DNA from 4 places in the Gordonia paraffinivorans genome. Region 3 is predicted to be linked to each of the others. Evidence: predicted binding sites of a transcription regulator. Region 3 holds the regulator's gene; each other region holds the start of a gene.
What was found. The regulator LexA, encoded in region 3, represses DNA repair genes until DNA is damaged. The targets are predictions, from matches to a motif close to CGAACANNTGTTCG.
Positions count from the first base shown of each region.

Region 1: E1P53_RS03070 (HNH endonuclease signature motif containing protein) is a predicted target of LexA. The motif match lies at 2,775-2,788, and genes of this name have one in related genera.
Region 2: E1P53_RS03600 (DUF222 domain-containing protein) is a predicted target of LexA. The motif match lies at 2,158-2,171, and genes of this name have one in related genera.
Region 4: E1P53_RS17180 (alpha-ketoglutarate-dependent dioxygenase AlkB) is a predicted target of LexA. The motif match lies at 1,473-1,486, and genes of this name have one in related genera.

Region 1 is NZ_CAACYD010000005.1:181,783-186,340, forward strand. It holds gene E1P53_RS21175 (ABC transporter ATP-binding protein C-terminal domain-containing protein) at 1-205, opposite strand, end outside; gene E1P53_RS21180 (ATP-binding cassette domain-containing protein) at 202-990, opposite strand; gene E1P53_RS03070 (HNH endonuclease signature motif containing protein) at 1,127-2,749, opposite strand; gene E1P53_RS03075 (DUF1542 domain-containing protein) at 2,996-3,790, opposite strand; gene E1P53_RS03080 (lipase family alpha/beta hydrolase) at 3,993-4,558, shown strand, end outside.
Region 2 is NZ_CAACYD010000005.1:318,445-323,002, reverse strand. It holds one part of gene E1P53_RS03605 (IS3 family transposase) at 1-563, opposite strand, end outside; AL1L pseudoknot at 442-573, opposite strand; one part of gene E1P53_RS03605 (IS3 family transposase) at 563-857, opposite strand; gene E1P53_RS03600 (DUF222 domain-containing protein) at 809-1,927, opposite strand; gene E1P53_RS03595 (NAD(P)/FAD-dependent oxidoreductase) at 2,230-3,333, opposite strand; gene E1P53_RS03590 (glucose-1-phosphate adenylyltransferase family protein) at 3,400-4,558, shown strand, end outside.
Region 3 is NZ_CAACYD010000005.1:606,269-610,826, reverse strand. It holds gene E1P53_RS04920 (DeoR/GlpR family DNA-binding transcription regulator) at 1-55, opposite strand, end outside; gene E1P53_RS04915 (putative PEP-binding protein) at 160-1,860, shown strand; gene lexA (transcriptional repressor LexA) at 1,844-2,551, opposite strand; gene E1P53_RS04905 (LysM peptidoglycan-binding domain-containing protein) at 2,765-3,370, shown strand; gene nrdR (transcriptional regulator NrdR) at 3,469-3,942, shown strand; gene hrpA (ATP-dependent RNA helicase HrpA) at 3,916-4,558, opposite strand, start outside.
Region 4 is NZ_CAACYD010000007.1:906,520-911,077, forward strand. It holds gene E1P53_RS17165 (oxidoreductase) at 1-401, shown strand, start outside; gene E1P53_RS17170 (hypothetical protein) at 481-993, opposite strand; gene E1P53_RS17175 (hypothetical protein) at 1,169-1,381, opposite strand; gene E1P53_RS17180 (alpha-ketoglutarate-dependent dioxygenase AlkB) at 1,509-2,135, shown strand; gene E1P53_RS17185 (GMC oxidoreductase) at 2,261-3,982, opposite strand; gene E1P53_RS17190 (flavin-containing monooxygenase) at 3,979-4,558, opposite strand, start outside.

The sequences.
Region 1 (4,558 bases), 420 kb from region 3:
CGGGCTCGTCGAGCAGGACCACGCGGGGGCGCCCGGCGAGCGCCCGGGCAACCGACACGAGTTGTCGCCGGCCCTGTGAGAGTTCCTTGACCGGCCGATCGACCACCGGGGTCAGGTGCAGGACGTCGAAGAGTCTCTCGAGGTCGTCGTCCCCCGACTCCGTCGGCCTTCCGCGGTGCCGCGCGGCCGTCGTGCCGACGGTCACGTTCTCGCGGACCGACGGTCGTCGTACAGTTCGATGCCCTGGAACGTCCGGCCGAGGCCCCGGCGGCTCCGCTCGTGGGGTCGTCGGCCGTCGAGACGCTCCCCGTCGAGCACGACGCTGCCTGCCGCGTCGGCGAATCCGCTGATGGCGTCGATGAAGGTCGTCTTGCCTGCCCCGTTGGGGCCGATGAGACCGATGATCTCGCCGTCCCGGACATCGAAGGACACGTTGTCGACGGCCGTCACCCCGCCGTAGTGCACGCCGATACCCGTCGACGACAGCAGCACCTCTCCCACTTCGCGAGCGGATTCGGGTGGCGGAGAGAGGGCATCGGTGGCGCTGAGGAGTTCGGGTGGGGTCTCGTCCTGTGAGCGGCCGGTGACCTTGCCGCGCAACCAGTTGATCGCCCTGTGGACCTCGGAGATGATGCCCTCGGGGTTGGCGATGATGGTGATCACCAAGAGGACCCCGGTGATGACGTGGTAGTACTCGCCGAGGTCTACCCCGCGATCGAGGAACACGAAGAGGATTCCGCCGGCACCCATGATGCCGGCGAGGACACCACCGGACACACACGTGATCCCGGCGAGATAGGACACCGCGAACATGCCGATGCCGGCGATCGCGACGTATGACGTCGGTACGACGACGGTCTGCTGGTAGGCCATCAACGAACCGCCGATCCCCGCGATGAACGCGGCGATGGCGAAGGGCACCAGCTTGGTCCGCGACACGTTGATGCCGGCTGCGGCCGCGGACCGCTCGTTGGCGCGGACAGCCAGCATCGAGGCGCCCAGGCGGCTGAACCATCTGTGCGTCTGCGGGTTGTGGCCTCACCGTCGGTGCCCGGTTCCGTGTCATGGCGTGTGTCTCGATCGCGAGCACATCCCCGGCTGGGTCGGCGATACCGCCGACGGCGCCTCAGTTCGGGTAGGCGTGGTCGAGTAGCGCTGCGTAGAGCGCGAGTTCGGCCGGTGTGGCGTTGTGCAGGTCGGTGTAGTGGAACCGTGGTGGGTGTGGCGGATCGTCGGGCGGCCCGGGTTCGGGTTGTCCGTGTTGGTCGGGTGCCCTGCGCTGGTCGGGCTTGTCAGGTGTGGGGTGGATGTTGTTGCGGGTCTCGGTGAGGATGTGTCGGAATCGGTGGCCGATGTCGGGTTTTCGGTTGATCCGTGGGCGTCGGGGTGGTGTGCCGGGTGCGGTGTTGAGTTGCCAGGTGCAGCGCCCGGCGTCGGGTCCGCTGCCGATCATGCGGGTGGTGTAGTCGCCGGGGCGGTTGCCGATCATGTGGTGATGGCGGGTGCAGGCTGGGGCGAGGTTGTCGATGTCGGTGCCACCACCGTCACCCCAGTCGGTATGGGCGTGGTGCATCTCCACACGCGTTGCGGGCACATCGCAACCGGGCGCGGAGCAGGTGTCGCCGCCGGGACGGGCGAAGGACGCCAGGCGTTGTTCCATCGACGCCAGACGCTTGCCGCGTCCGAGATACAGCGGTGCGGCGGTGGCATCGACGAAAATCGCCAGCCACGGCTCCACCCGGCCGGCCATGGAGATCAGGCCCTCGATGTCGATGAGGGTGCCATCAGCGGTGGCCGCCAGCCCGGCCGCACGCTGCAGATCTGCCAGGTCGGCTTTGACGATCAACTGGATGGGCAACCCCCGATGAGTTTTGCCGAGCAACCCGTCGTCGAACACCGCTTGCAGCAGTGCATTGAGGGCGTCGTGCTGTATCTGTGCCGGGGTACGCAGATCCCGTTGCGCAGCGGCTTCCAGCCGCTCGGGGTCGGCGTCCTGGATCGCCCCGGTCGGTGAGTCGGGGTCGTTGGGGTTGTTCATCCCGGGGCGCGCCCACACATCCAAGAACGTCGCCAGGCGTGCGCGCAGTTCTGGGGTGAGGGTGGCGGTGAGTTTCGATGTGCCATCAGCGCGTTGCCGGTTGATCCAGAGCTTGCGGCGTCGTCTGCGGTCCTCGAGGTCGGTCAAGACCCCGTCGGGGTCGAGGTGTGCCAGCAGGCGGGCGCCGGCACGCTCGATCTCCGGTGGTGTCATCCAGGTCGCGTACTCGGCCATCGTCCGTTCGGCAGCAGCCGTCACGTCATGGGCTATTGCGGTGGGGATCTGATCGAGCACGTCCATCACCGCGTGGACGTGATCGGGGCCGACGCGTCCGTCGGCGAATGCTGCAGCCAGTGTCGGGTTTTCGGGTTCGAGGGGTTGGCCGGTGAGGTCGATGAACGTCGCGATGGCCTGCACGCGGGTCCGACGCCGGCCCGGCCGGGTCATCCGCAGCACATCGTGCATGTAGGCCAGGATGTTGCGCCGGCCGGTCTTACGCGGCAGATCGCGGGCGGCGACCTCCACCACCTGCTGATCACCGGCGAACGCCAAACGGTTTCTCGCGCGCTCGGTTTCGGCGGCCACATACTCCACCTGCGCATCGGTCAACGTCGAAAGCTCAGCCCGCTGCAGCGCGGCGCAGAGCCGGTGGATCTCGTCGACGATCGCCACAGCATCGCAAGGAGCGTCGACCGATGTTGTCTCGGTCATGACGACCACCCCACAGTCCGCCGATCGAATATATGTTCGATACTACCTCGTGCTGTCGGACACTCGGGGAGCTTCTCCACAGGCTGATGAAGCGAATGTGCGTATCCGGCAGTGTGATTCGCGTCCAGCGTGAATCAGAGGCGCTCTCGGGCTCTCGTTGTTCCCCGCCGGACTCCCCGTTGCGGCGCGGGTCGATGGAACGGCGCCGCCGAACGAATCCTCGGGCGGAGGGGACTCGAACGCGACTCAGAAGTCGAAGCCGCCGAAGTCCGTGCCTCCCCCATCGCCGCCGAAGCCGCCGCCGTCGAAACCTGCGTCACCGCCGAAGTCGCCGTCGCCGCCGGCATCGCCGCCACCGAATTCGTCTCCCCCGCCGCCGAAACCGCCCTCGGAGCCGTCGCCGACGCCGTTCTCGAAGGCCTGCGCGTCGTACGGCACTCCGGCCATGCCGGAGAACAGCGACGAGAACAGCAGCATCGAGCCCATGCCCCAGGCTCCGGCGACGAGTGCCGGTCGCCACCACGGTTCGGAGTACCAGCCGGCAGGAACCGGGCGCCCCGCGACCCGACCGCCCGGGAAGTAGTTCGGGGTCTTGTCGGACGGCTCGGGCGACGCCTCGACCTGTCGTCCCTCGAACTCGACCTTCCGATGCTCGGTGACGGCACCGGCGCTGCGCTGGCCCTCGAGTTCCGGGATCGGTGGGCCGGGATCCAGATTCATCGCGGTCCGTGCGGCCCGGACGTAGTACAGGCCCTCGAGTGCTGTCTGCTTGGCGAGACGTGCCTGCGCGGGCGAGTTGGCCTGCTCGATCTGCGATGACGCGGCGGTGAATCGCTCGGACGCGTCGGCCAGTGCCTGCTTCGATGCAGGGTTGTCGCCGACCAGCATGTACACCTGCCCGCCGAGACGCTCGATCGCCTGCCGTGCATCGGCCTTGGCGTCGTCGAGAGTTCGTGCGGTATTGGCCGTCGACCGCTGCTGCACGACGAACACCACGCCGACGACGATGACGACAACCGCCAGCAAGATCAGTGCATCCATGGCTTTGCTCCTTCGGTTCCCGACGCTCCGGCCGGCGAAAGCCTCCGCCCCGTCACGAATCGGACACCTCCGAGCGTACCGACGACACTCCTGCGGGTTTCGCGCTCGAATGTCACCGCGGTGTACGGGTCGATCGGCTCGACAGTGTGTGAGTCTGGGAGCAGACCACCGGAGGACGCGACGCCAACCTCGTGGAGGTCAAATGACGCAGCCCGTCCGACGCCTGTGCCTCGCTCTCGTGACCATCGCGGCGATCGCATCGGTCGCGATCGTCGCGGCCACCGCTGTCGCGGCACCGACGCGAAATCCGGTGATACTCATCCACGGCTGGACCGCGGGCGGGCTGTTGCCGCCGCAGAAGGCCACCTTCGAGCCGATGAGGCGTGCGCTCGCGGCCGACGGCCGTCCCGTCCACGTCGTCGATCTGCCCGGTGACGTCAACGTGGAGAATGCCGCTGCGATCGCCCGCGTCGTCGCACAGGCGCGCTCCGGGCAGCCGGGGCACAAGGTCGACCTGGTCGGTCACAGCATGGGCGGTCTTGCGGCCCGTCACTATCTGAAATTCCTCGGTGGCACAGCCCATGTCGAACACTATGTGTCGATGGGCACCGGCCAGTACGGCTGGCGCCCGGCATGCCTTCTCCCGCCGGGAACGGGTGACGACATGTGCCCGACGAGTCCGTTCCTGCGTGCGCTGAACCGAGGTGACGACACGCCGGGAAGCGTCGCCTACACCACGCTGAGGACGATCGACGACCCGCCTGCAGC
Region 2 (4,558 bases), 290 kb from region 3:
CAGCGGTGTCGTCTTGCTCGTCATCACCCGCCAACCCAGGATCCGTCGCGAGTACACATCGACCAGAAACGCTGTGTAGACGAATCCCGACAGCGTCCAGCAGTAGGTGAAATCCGCCACCCACCACTGGTCCGGACGCGACGGCAGCGACCACTGCCGATCCACTAAATCAGGATGGCGCGGCGCGCGATCATCACGCTGGGTTGTGCTTGTGCGGTGCTTGCCGCGCACGACTCCGGTGATGCCGCAGATCTCCATCAGCCGGCCTACCTGATCGCGGCCCATCACCCGGCCCTCACGGCGCATCGTGTGCCACAGTTTACGAACGCCGTACACGCCGCGATTACGCTGAAACGCCTGGTAGACGGTATGAGCGTCGTACGCCTCGGCCATTTGTGTTGCCGAGACCGGACCCGCGTGTTTGCGGGCGTAGTAGGTGGATGGGGCGATCTGCACGCCGTGCTCGGTCAGCACTCGGCAGATCGGGGCGACCCCAAACCGGCCCTTGTGAGCGTCGATGTAGTCGACGATCACCGCAGTCGGCGGTCGACCTCCGCCGCTGCGAAAAACGCCGACGCGGTCTTCAAAATCTCGTTTGCCCTGCGTAATTCGGCGTTCTCCTTGCGAAGCGCAGCCAGTTCGGCGTCCTGTTCGCTCACCGTCGTCGTTCCCCGTGTGGTGACAATCGGCTTATCCTTCTCGATCCAGTTGCGCAACGTTGCCTGGTTGATGTCGAGCAGCGCGCCTACATGCTCGCGGGCGGCGAGTTTCGCGCCGCTGTGCTCGGCGAGGTGGTCGTGATACATCCTCACAGCCCGCTCGCGGGTCTCTGGATCGAACTTCCTTGGTGCAGCCATACCGGCATTCTCCTGGTGAGATCACGGTCTCCACCAGACCCAGGACGGTTCACTTGGCAATGCGAGGGTGGTGCGCCGCATGCGATGCAGGTGTGGTCGCGGATAGTGACCGCTTTGCGGATGTGGGGTGGGAACAGTCGGCGTTCGCGTCCCATCTGTAGGGGCACGGTATCGCCGTCGATGATGATTTCGGTGATGGTGCCGTCGCAGGAAAGGCGTCGGGCGGTGGCGTGGGTGATTGCTCCGGTCCAGGGCATGGTGGCGGGGTCGCCCCCGTCGGCGGGGATGAGCAGGGAGATCTGGGTGCGGGGTGCGCCGATGGTGTCGGTGGCTGCGCCGAGTGCTGCGTGATCTAGCAGCAATTCCAGTGCGTCGACGCGGCGTTGGTCGGCTGTGCGTCGGTCGGGTGAGCCGTCGGGTTCGGGTCGGGGGATGGCGCGTTCGTCGATCATGGCGATCAGCTTTTCGCCGACGACCTGGGTGATGTTGGCGCGCAAGTCGATGCGTCGGTCATCGGTGATCGCGTGTGACAGGGTGTCGAGGTTCTTGTCGTCGCAGGCGGGGATGGCGCCTGCGGTGTCGGTGAGGGTGGTGGCGATGGTGTGTGCGCGGGTGCGGATCTCGGCCGGGGTGGCGCCGGACAGCGCTTGGGTGAGTAGGTCGGTTTCGTACTCGCGGCGGGTGGTGTCGGAGAGCGGGGTGGGGCAGCGTCGCGCGATGGTGGTGATGCCGCGGGTGATGGCGTCGACGGTTTCCGCGGGGAGTCGGGCGTCGGCGGCGTGGCCGGTGGTGGAGCAGAGGGTGTCGAGGTGGGTGGCGTTGTGTGCGAATCGTGTGGCGGCCGCGGGTGGGCAGCCGAGGGTGATGAGCATTCTGGTGGGTGTGGTGCCGGCCCTGTCGGCGGTGGGGGTGAGTGTGGCTGTGTGGGTGGTGATCTGGTGGTCTGCGATGTTGCGGATCTTGAGCCAGGTGGTGAGGGCGGTGTGGGTGGCTTGACCGGTGGGGTCGTCGGCCGGTGGCCGCTTCTGGATGAGGAGGTCGAGGATCTCCTCGAGAGGAATGGTGGACATGACTGCTGCTTTCACGCTGACGGGACGTGGGGTGCGGCGTTCAAGGGAGCGGCGTCGTCGGCTGCACAGTCATCAACAATTCGTTTACATCCGTTGTACATGAGGGGTCTGACAAGAAACTCCGGCAACCCTCCCGGACTGCGAGCCCGAGCGGGAACCCCACCGGCGACACCCGGCCGGAGCGTGCGAGAAGTCTTCTGGCACCGCGGAATCGATCATCGCCGGACCATCGAAAGCCGGTTCGCGATCCCGGGAAGCCGCCCGGCCGTCAAGGCCTCAGGGCACCACGCGCCGCCCACGCCTCAGCCACCCAACACCCCGACCACGTACTCTCCGATGGCCAACGAGGAGGTGATCCCCGGGGACTCGATCCCGAACAGGTGCACGAGTCCGGGAACCCCGTGCTCGTCCGGGCCGAGGATGGCGAAGTCCGCGGTGGCCTCACCCGGACCCCCGACCTTCGGTCGGACGCCGGCGTAGGCAGGGGTCAGCGCGCCGTCGGGGAGACCCGGCCAGTACCGCCGGATCGACTCCTCGAACGAATCCCGCCGGGTCTCGTCGACCGAGTAGTCCGGTTCGTCAGCGTCCAGCCACTCCACGTCCGGACCGAACCGGGCGGCGCCGTCGAGGTCCATCGTGAAATGCACACCGAGGCCGCCGTCGACCGGGACGGGATAGACGAGATGAGCGAAAGGCGCACGCGCACCGGACAATCCGAAGTAGTTTCCCTTGGCCAGATGACGCCGGGGGACAGGGCCGTCGTAACCGTCGAGCGACCGCGCGACATCCCACGCGCCGAGCCCGGCACAGTTCACGACGACCTTCGCCGACGCCGAACTCCCATCGGCCAGCTCCACCGTCGCTCCGCTGCCGTCGATCCGTCCGCCGACCACCTTGCTGCGCAACGCCACAGCGCCTCCACGGTCCTCGACGTCGCGTCGCAAGGCACGGACCACACCGGCGACGTCGACGATCCCGGTCGACGGCGACAGCAGCGCACCCACCCCACGCACTTCGGGCTCCAGCTCGTGCAGTTCGGTGGCGCCGACCCGACGCAGGTCGTCGACCCCGTTCGCCAGCCCGTGCCGCAGCAGTATCTCGAGTCGTCCGAGTTGGGCCTCGTCGGTCGCCACGATCAGCTTTCCCGGCCGGCGCCGGGCAACCCCGCGCTCGTCGCAATACCGCGTCAGCATCTCGCGGCCTCGTACACACAACCGCGCCTTCAGGCTGCCCTCGGGATAGTAGATCCCGGCGTGGATGACCTCTGAACTCCGCGAAGTCGTCTGCGCGCCAACGGTATCCGCGGCCTCCAGCACCACCGTTTCGCGGCCGGTCTCGGCCAGTGCCCGCGCGACCGCCAGCCCGACGATCCCGCCGCCCACCACCAGACACTCGACTCGTTCCACCATGTCCTCCCGGTTTGCACAGCGAACCTACCGGACGCGGCCTCCGGCCTCGGGCACACTTGGTTGATGAGGCACTCAGACGTACTCGCGATCGTGCAGGCCGGCGGGCGTGGTTCCCGTATGGAGGTCCTGACCGATCGGCGTGCCAAACCGGCGTTGCCGTTCGCGGGGAACTACCAATTGATCGACTTCCCGCTGTCGAACCTGCACCACTCCCACATCGACGACGTCTGGCTGTGCGTGCAGTACCAGGCGGAGAGCCTCACCCGACTCGTCGCGGGCGGGCGGCCCTGGGACCTGGACCGGACTCGCGGCGGCCTCCGGATCGTCATGCCCGAGCAGACCGATGCAGCCGAGACCGAGGACGGTTTCGCCACCGGCAACGCCGACCTTCTCTACCGCATCCGCGACCGCATCGCCGAGCGGTCTCCGGCCGAGGTCATCGTGATGAGCGCAGACCATGTCTACGACTTCGACTTCCGCGACGCCCTCGACACCCACCGAGGCCACGGCGCGGAGTGCACCGTCGTCACCACCACGTGTTCGCTCGACGAGGCGTCGCAACACGCCACGGTCACCGTCCGCCGGGACGGCACCGTCCGAGAGTTCCGGTACAAGCCCGACCGCGCGAAGATCCGCACCATCGCGACCGAGATCTTCATCTACGACCCGGAGGTCCTCGTCGAGGGTCTCGAGACCCTCAAGCGCGCCACCACCCGGGACTCGGCGGCCGACGACACCGGCCTCGGCGACTTCGGCGAGCACCTGCTGCCGTGGTTCGTCGACCGCGGGAAGACCGTCGCCCACGCGATGTCCGGGTATTGGATCGACGCCGGGCGCCCCGAGACCTATCTGCAGGCGCACCGTGACCTGATCGGTGGAAGAATCGACGTCTTCCGCTCGGACCGGCCGATCCTCACCAACCAGCCCCAGCGGTCCGCGGCCCGCGTCGACGCCGGATCCGTCGTGGAGGACAGTCTCCTGAGCAGTGGGTCCCGCGTGCGGGGCACCGTCCGGCGCAGCGTGCTCGGCCCCGGGGTCATAGTGGAGAAGGGCGCGACGGTCGTCGACAGCATCGTCTTCGCCGACTCGGTCATCGGCGCCGGCGCGACGGTCGCCTGGTCGATCGTCGACGAACGTGTCCGGGTCGGACCGAACGCAACTGTCGGCGGGCACCCCCGGATTCGCCCGGTCCCGACAGAGAAGATCACCCTCGTCGGCATGG
Region 3 (4,558 bases):
GGCCCGCGACGCGAACCTCGTCGGCGATGGCCTGTTGTCTCTCCTCGGCGTACACGCTGCTCCGATCTGATGTGGGGTCGTGTTGGTTTCGGTGTTGATGTGATTCTGTTTACGCTTGTTTGTGTTGACAAGTCAAGGCGTTTTTGTAAGCGTGGTCACATGACGCAGACACTGACAGGCACCCCGGTCGTCGGTGGCGTGGCCTACGGCCCCGCGCTCTGGCCGGGGGTGCGGCCCGATTACTCCGCCGAGGCGCTCGGTTCGACCAGCGAGGTGCCGGAGGATCGTCGAGCGGACGAGGTCGAACGGTTCGCCCGCGCCGCAGCTGTCGTGGCCGCACGCCTGCGTGACCGGGCGTCACAGAACACCGGCGCGGCCGCCGAGGTGCTCGCCGCGACGGCAGCGCTCGCAGAGGACCGCGGCTGGGTCGGTGCGGCGACGAAGCTCGTCGAGAAGGGGGTGAGCGCACCGGCGGCGGCCGCGGCCGCAACCGAACAGTTCGCCGCGGTGTTCAGCAGGATGGGCGGCCTGATGGCCGAACGCGTCACCGACCTCAACGACGTCCGCGACCGCGTCGTCGCCGAACTTCTCGGCCTGCCGGAGCCCGGCGTCCCGACGCCGGACGTCCCGTCGGTGCTGCTCGCCGATGATCTCGCGCCCGCCGACACCGCGGGTCTCGACCCCGCCACGACCATCGCGCTGGTGACCCGTCTCGGCGGCCCCACCAGTCACACCGCGATCATCGCGCGCCAGCTCGGGATCCCGTGTGTCGTCGCCGTGCCCGGACTCGGCGCGATCGACGTGGGCACACCGGTTCTCGTCGACGGGACCGCGGGAGAGGTCGTCGTCGCCCCCGACGCCGCGGAGGCGCAGGAGAGGGTCACGGCACATCGACGTCGCGCCGCGCGGATCGCGGGCTGGACCGGACCCGGCCGCACCGCCGACGGCGTCGAGGTCGCCGTCCTGGCCAACGTCGCAGACGGCGCGTCGGCCCGCGCCGCGACGGCGCATCCCGTCGAAGGGGTGGGCCTGTTCCGCACCGAACTAGCCTTTCTCGGACGCGCCGACGAGCCGTCGGTCGACGACCAGGCCGCCATCTACCGCGAGGTCTTCGACGCGTTCGCCGGCCGGAAGGTGGTCGTGCGCACCCTCGACGCAGGCTCGGACAAGCCGCTGCGGTTCGTCGACCACCCGGACGAGGCCAACCCGGCCCTCGGTGTGCGCGGTGATCGGATCGCGTTGGCGCACCCGGAGGTCCGTGAACGCCAGCTCGACGCGATAGCACAGGCGGCGCGGGAGACCGGGAGCCGGCCGTGGGTGATGGCGCCGATGATCGCCTCGCCGGCCGAGGCCGCGGCCTTCGCGGCGCGGGTACGCGCGCGCGACCTCGTCGCCGGGGTCATGGTCGAGGTGCCCGCCGCGGCGATCCTCGCGCCCGCGATCCTCGCCGAGGTCGACTTCGTGTCGATCGGCACCAATGACCTCACGCAGTACACGATGGCCGCCGACCGGATGTCGGCCGACCTCTCCGCCCTCACCGACCCGTGGCAACCCGCGGTACTGCACCTCGTCGCGGCGGTCGCGAAAGCCGGTCGCGCCCTGGGTAAACCGGTGGGCGTCTGCGGCGAGGCGGCGGCCGACCCGGCTCTGGCGTGCGTCCTGGTGGGTCTCGGCGTCACCTCGCTGTCGAGTGCCCCGGCCGCGTCCGCGGCCGTCGGCGCCGCACTCGGCGAGGTCACTCTCACCGCATGTGAGAACGCGGCGGCCGCTGCGCTGGCCACCACCGATCCGGCTGCGGCCCGCGCGGCGGCCGCCGCGGTGCTCGGAAGTGAACCCGAGGGTGTCAGATCCGCCGGATGACGGTGACGACCTTGCCCAGGATGACGGCGTCGTCACCGGGGATCGGGTCGAACAACTCGTTGTGCGGCATCAGCCACACATGACCCTTCTGGCGCTTGAACGTCTTGACCGTGGCCTCGCCGTCGATCATCGCGGCCACGATGTCGCCGTTGTCGGCCACGTTCTGCTGACGGACCACGACCCAGTCGCCGTCGCAGATCGCCGCGTCGATCATCGACTCGCCGACGACCTTGAGCAGGAACAGCGATCCCTCGCCGACGAGTTCGCGGGGGAGCGGGAAGACGTCCTCGACGGCCTCCTCGGCGAGGATCGGGCCGCCGGCGGCGATCCGGCCGAGGACCGGGACGAAGGTCGGCTCGGGGAGCGGCTCGCCGTTGGGGGAGGTCGGGGTCGGAGGCTCGTTCGGGGCTATGTTGACCGCGCGCGGACGGTTGGCGTCGCGCTTGAGGAGTCCCTTGCGCTCGAGCGTGCGCAACTGGTGGGCCACCGAGGAGGTGGAGGTGAGGCCGACCGCGTCGCCGATCTCCCGGATGCTCGGCGGGTAGCCGCGCTCGCGCACCGACTTGCGGATCACCTCGAGGACGCCACGCTGACGCGGCGTGAGGGAGGCCTCCGCAGCCGCGATGTCCTCGGGGCTGACGGGCTCGTCGGCGCCCCGCGGTGGAGTGCGCTTACCGCCGTCATCGCTCATGGTCGGGTTCCTCTCGATTCCGAACGTGCTGGTAGATGGCTTCGACTGGGGACGAGCCTAACCGAGGATCCCGCCGGCATCAAACATTTGTTCGACGTGTCGCGAGACATTGTCGGAGCCGCGTGGTAGAAATCGAACATCAGTTCATCGAACAGGTGATCGACTGTCGAACGGTTCGAACACCCGGTTCGACCGACCACACCGGAGGGCCCCATGCGCACCGCGACTCTCGCCGACCCGATCCGCGTCGACACCCTGCGCCCCGATGTCGTGCGCGCCGGTACCGGCCGCACCCGCCTCGTCCCCGGCGACGCCGATCCCGTCGTTCCCGGTCGTCGCGCCGTCCCGCGCCGGCGCCCGGCGGACAACCGGGCCGCCGACAACCGACCCGCACCGGAGTCGGTGATCTACGGTCCCCGGATCGCCGCGACGCGGTGTGCGTCGCCGGTGGGCACGCGAGGGCGCGGTCTCGTCCCGGCGCGCGTGGATGCCGACGATCGCGCGCTGCGCGTCGCGCCGTCGGCGGCGATCCGCCGTCGTCGCCGGACCGCGGTCGCGATCCTCGCCGGGGTCGGCCTGGCACTCGCGGTGTGGGTGCTGTCGGTCGTCGGCCAGAACTACGCGGCGTCGGTCGCGCCCTCGGCGGTCGGCACCGAGGTGGTCCACGTGCGCTCGGGTGACTCGCTCACCGGCATCGCCGCCCGGGTGGCGCCCGACCTGCCGCGTGAGGCGGTCGTCGAGGACATCATCCGACTGAACGACCTGCCGTCGAGCGGTCTTCGCGTCGGTCAGCCACTCCTGACGCCGAGGTACCGATAGGCCCGACGGTATCCTCGATGTCACAGGGACCGGCCGAGACACGGCCCGACGCGGCGAACGTCGGCGCGGAGAGGTCCCGCGACCCGCGTGAGGATACGATGCGCTGCCCCTTCTGCAAGAACGACGACACCAAGGTCATCGACTCGCGTGTCGCTGACGAGGGACAGGCCATCAGGCGTCGTCGTTCCTGTGTCGCATGCGGCCGCCGGTTCTCCACGGTGGAGAGCGCGGTTCTGGCCGTCGTCAAGCGCAACGGCGTCACCGAGCCGTTCAGCCGCGAGAAGGTGATGCGCGGTGTGCGGCGTGCCTGCCAGGGACGCGATGTCGCCGAGGACGCGCTGGCGCAGCTCGCCCAGCAGGTCGAGGACACGGTCCGGGCCAGCGGTTCGGCCGAGATCCCCAGCAACGAGGTCGGTCTCGCGATCCTGAAGCCGCTGCGCGACCTCGACGAGGTGGCCTACCTCCGGTTCGCGTCCGTGTACCGGTCATTCGACTCGATCGACGACTTCCAGCGCGAGATCGACGATCTCCGGTCGGCCAGGGAGTCAGCCGAGTCGGTCAAGAGTTCGTAGGACCCGCTTCTCCGACACCGGATAGGCGGTGCCGAGCCGCTCGGCGAACAGACTCACGCGGAGTTCCTCCACCAGCCACTGCGCTTCCTCGTTGACGTGGTCCCGGCGATGCTCGGGAACCTGCGTCAGGCGCTGTGCCCAGCGCTCGGTCACCCGATCCACCACGGCCACTCCGGCCTGATCCCGTGCCGCCGAGGCGGGCAGGGCCTGCAGTCGGGCCTGTGCCGCCTCGAGGTAGCGGGGGACGTGTTGCAGATGCCTACGCGGGGTGGCGCCGACGAATCCGTCGAAGACGAGGTTGTCGAGCTGCTCGGCGACGTCGTCGGCGGCCAGCGAGCCGGCGTGGCGGTCGACCGCCGCGCGCACCGGTGCGACCCGGCGGAGAACCTCGACGGCGAGATCGAAGTAGGCGGGCGCGGCCTCGGCGACTCGCGGACGCACCTTCTCGGCCAACGCCCGGAACGCCTCCGGCGACCGGATTCCGGCGAGAGCCGACGGATCGAGCGCCTCGACGGTGTCGCGGATCGAACGCCGCGTGCAATCGGCGAGCAGCGAGTCGAGATCGGGGTACGGACTCTGGCTCAGCGCGAGCCGGTCGGTGGAACCCAGCGATCCG
Region 4 (4,558 bases), on a different contig from region 3:
GCGACTCGAAGCTCGCGAATCTCATGTTCGGGCTGGAGCTGGCGCATCGGTTGCGGGACGCCGGATCGTCGAAGCAGTCGTTCGTCGCGCATCCCGGCTATGCCGCGACGGAACTCCAGGGGCGCACCGAGACGGTCATGGACTTCCTCATGAAGCTGACCAACAAGACGCCGATGGTGCAGTCGGCCGCTGCAGGCGCCTGGCCGGAACTGTATGCCGCGACGATGCCCGGTCTCGAGTCCGGAACCTACTACGGACCAACGCAATTCTTCGGGCTGCACGGTGCACCGGGGCGGAACCGATACAAGAAGATCGCCGACGACGCGTCAGTGCGCGCACGGCTCTGGGAGGAGTCGGAGAAGCTGACGGGCGTGACATTCGACGTGGCATCGGCTGGCTGAGGCCACCAACGCAGAGTGCGGGCCGAGCGTCGGAAAGCGACACTCGGCCCGCACCTTTCGGATCGGCCGGGAAAGCCGGCTATCGCACCGAGAACGCGATGCTGTTCGACGCCCCGGAGATGGTGTCGGTGACGCGGATCGTGAAATCGCCGGCGCCCTTGAAGAAGTACGACTTCACCGCGGTGCAGTCGCGGGTCTTGAAGAGCGCTGCCTCCTTGGGCACCTTCGGGCCGGACAGGCGGACCTCCATGCGGCACTCGTCGCCGTCGACGATCGGGCCGGCCTCGATGATCGAGTTCCAGCGCACGCCCAGGCGTGAGTTCCGCGGGAAGGTGCCCGGCGAGAGCTCGCGGGCGTTCTTCGGGTTGTAGACCCAGACGTTGATCGAGCGGACGCCGTTCGGTGCGTCCTTGCGGCCGAGCTTGCCGTAATGGGTGACCTTGTCGCCCGACGACCCCAGCGCAGCGCTGCCGGAATCCAGGCTTCCGCTCGCGCTGCCGAACATGTCGCCGACGGGATCGGCGGTCGCCGGAGCGATCGGGATCAGGATGGCGGCTGCGGCCAACAGGCCGGCGACACCGGTGCGCTTCATCGAAGTGGGTTCCCCTCGTACGGTTTATAACGAAATGATTAAAGCAAAGTAGCGCGCCGTCGGCTGTGGGCTGTTTCACACCTTGCTGCGGTGGTGCAGGGGCGACCAGCGGGAGTGTCGGCGGAATGCGAACGTCTGCGAGGCGTCCCGGGCCGTACCGACTCCTGATCGGTTGTCACGCGGCGTCGCGGCGTCGCCGGATCACCATCGTGAGCTGGATGATCGCGGCCACGACCGCGGCGATCACCGGGATGTAGACCAGCACGTCGGAGCTGCCGCTCGCGATCTCCCGGACGGGAAAGATCATGAGCGGGAGAACCAGGCACCAGGTTCCGACGCCTGGGGTGCCGGCATCGGCGTGGTCGGTGGAGTGGTCTGCGTCGCTCATCGTTGCACGGGGTCGGCCTTGGCGGTTTCGGCGTATGGATCGACACCGATACTAGTGAAGGTGCGAACCCGGTCCTTCCGGGCCGTGATATCGAAAATGTGTTCGATATGGGTGTATTGTGACCGGCATGTCCATCGGCATCCAGGGCTCGTTGTTCGCCGAGGCCGACATCGAACCGACCCTCGGCGACCTCGCGGCGACGACGCGCCGGCCGCTTGCCGACGGCGCATGGGTGGACCTGTGTCCCGGCTGGATCGGTGGCCCGGACGAGCTGTTCGAGCGACTCCGGCGCGACGTGCCGTGGCGGGCGGAACGCAGGCAGATGTACGACCGGGTGGTCGACGTCCCTCGGCTGGTGTCGATCTATCAGGCCGACGACCCGTTCCCGGACCCGCTGATCACCGAGATGCGGTCTGCACTGTCACAGCACTATCGCGAGGAGCTGCCGGAGGGTTTCGCGACAGCGGGGATCAGCCTGTATCGCGACGGCAACGACTCGGTGGCCTGGCACGGCGACCGTATCGGCCGGTCGGCGACCCACGACACGATGGTTGCGATCATCTCCCTCGGCGCCCCGCGGCCGCTCTTGCTCCGGCCCCGTGGTGGCGGGAGGTCGTTGAGGTTCACGTTGTCGTCGGGCGACCTGCTCGTGATGGGCGGCAGTTGCCAGCGGACGTGGGAGCACGCCGTGCCGAAGGTGCGCGGAGCCGGGGCGCGGATCAGCATCCAGCTGCGGCCGCCGGGTGTGTGGTGACGGCCGGCGTCAGGATGTCGAAGTCGTGGACGCCATGACCCGCTGAGTTCTACGAAATCCGTTGGAGCACGGATGTGTTGGGGCGTGGGGGAGCATGCGCCGCTGGCGCATGCTCCCCCACGCGTCTAGCCGGCGTTCGAGATCGGCTCGATCGGCAACCGCAGCGCGGCCGGCGCGTGGGCCGGGACCGTCGGGCGGACCGGCGGAACCGGTGCGACCGGACGGTACGGCTCACCGAGAGCCGGACGCGGGTCGGCCTCACCTGCGTTCGGCCACATGGCGAGTGCACGCTCGGCCTGGGCCGTGATCGTCAGGGACGGGTTCACGCCGAGGTTCGCAGAGACCGCCGAACCGTCGACGACGTGCAGACCCGGATGGTTGAACACCCGGTGGTATGGGTCGATCACACCGTCCTCGGCCGAGTTCCCGATCGAGCAACCGCCCAGGAAGTGCGCGGTCATCGGGATGTTCAGCCAGTCGACGAACGAACCGCCCGGATCGCCGTCGATCTCGTCGGCGACGCGGCGAACGGCCTCGTGGCCCTCCGGAATCCAGGTCGGCGGCGGGTCGCCGGCGCCCTTCCGGCTGCGCAGCATCGGACCGAAACGACCACGGCCGGAGAACAACTCGAGCGAGTTGTCGGCGGTCTGCATCACCAGCGCGATGATGGTGCGCTCCGACCAGTTGCGCACCCAGAGGCTCCGCGCCGTCACGATCGGATGCCGGATCGCCTCGACGATCGCCATCAGCGGCCGCGGCAACGGGCCGTCGCCGTCGATGAGCATCGCCTGGAGCAGGCCGATCAGATTGGAGCCCTTGCCATATCGCACCGGCTCGATGTGGGTGTGGTCGTTGGGGTGGAACGACGAGGTGATCGCGACGCCCTCGGTGTAGTCGACCTTGCGGTTGCGGGCCGTCGCGGCAAGAACCGCCTCGGAGTTGGTGCGGACCACCTTGCCGAGACGCTTCGACAGGCCCGGCAGGTGGCCCTTCTGCTGCATGTCGAGCAGCAGCTTGTTGGTGCCGTAGGTGCCGGCGGCGAACACCACGTGATCGGCGGTGAACACCCGCCGTCCGCGGCGTGACCAGCGACGTCCCGTCCGGTGCGACTCCACGACATACCCGCCCTCCGACCGCGGGTAGACCGTGTCGACGGTGGTCATCGGGATGATCGTCGCCCCGGCCTGTTCGGCCAGGTACAGGTAGTTCTTCACCAGGGTGTTCTTGGCGCCGACGCGGCAGCCCGTCATGCAGGACCCGCAGTCGGTGCACCCGGTGCGTGCCGGGCCGACGCCGCCGAAGAACGGGTCCTCGACGGTCTTGCCGGGCTCGCCGAAGTACACGCCGACCGGCGTGTGCACGAAGGTGTCGCCGGCGCCCATGTCCTGCGCGATCTTGCGGATCACCTTGTCGGCCGGGGTCTCCCGCGGGTAGGTGGTGACGCCGAGCATGCGCGATGCCTGGTCGTAGTAGGGGTCGAGCTCCGAGGCCCAGTCGGTGATCCGGCCCCAGTGCGGGTCGTCGAAGAACGCGGGCAGCGGCCGGTAGAGCGTGTTCGCGTAGTTCAGCGACCCGCCGCCGACGCCGGCGCCCGCCATGACGAGCACGTCGCGGAGGGGATGCATGCGCTGCACGCCGAACAGCCCGAGGGCCGGCGCCCACACGTAATCGCGCAGGCGCCAGCTGGTCTTGGGCAGATCCTCGTCGGCGAACCGCCGTCCCGATTCGAGAACCGCGACGCGGTAACCCTTTTCGGTCAGGCGGAGTGCGGCGACCGAGCCGCCGAAGCCGGAGCCGATGACTATGGCGTCGTAATGATCGGCGTCATGACGATCGGTTCTGGTCACTTGGTGAGAGTCCTTTCGACGGAGTCGGATTCGGTCTCGACAGCATCGGCGCTGTCGGTGGCGGCCTCGACGGCCGGCGCGGTGGCCGGGATGGCGTCGTCGAAGCGGTGGTCGGCGGTCACGAACGTCGACATCATGCGGCGGAAGTCGCTGGTGTACTTCGGCCACATGACCGAGTTGCGGCCGGTGGAGTCGAGGTACCAGCTCGAGCAGCCGCCCGAGTTCCACACGGTCCGTTCGAGTTCGGGGTCGAGCTCGGCGTTGTAGCGGTCCTGCGCGTCCTGGGTGACCTCGAAGACGCTGCGGCCGTTGCGCTTGAGCTCGCCGATCGTCTTCGACATGTAGTACGCCTGCGGCTCCAGCATCAGCACGATCGAGCTGTGGCCGAGGTTGGTGTTGGGGCCGTACAGGAAGAACAGGTTGGGGAAGCCGTGCACCTCGACGCCGCGGTACGCGCGCGGCGAACCCTGCCACGTCTCGGCCAGGGTGCGGCCGTCGCGGCCGGTCACGGCCTTGGCGATGGGCGGCTCGGTCGGGGTGAAGCCGGTGGCGAAGATGACGGTGTCGACCTCGTGC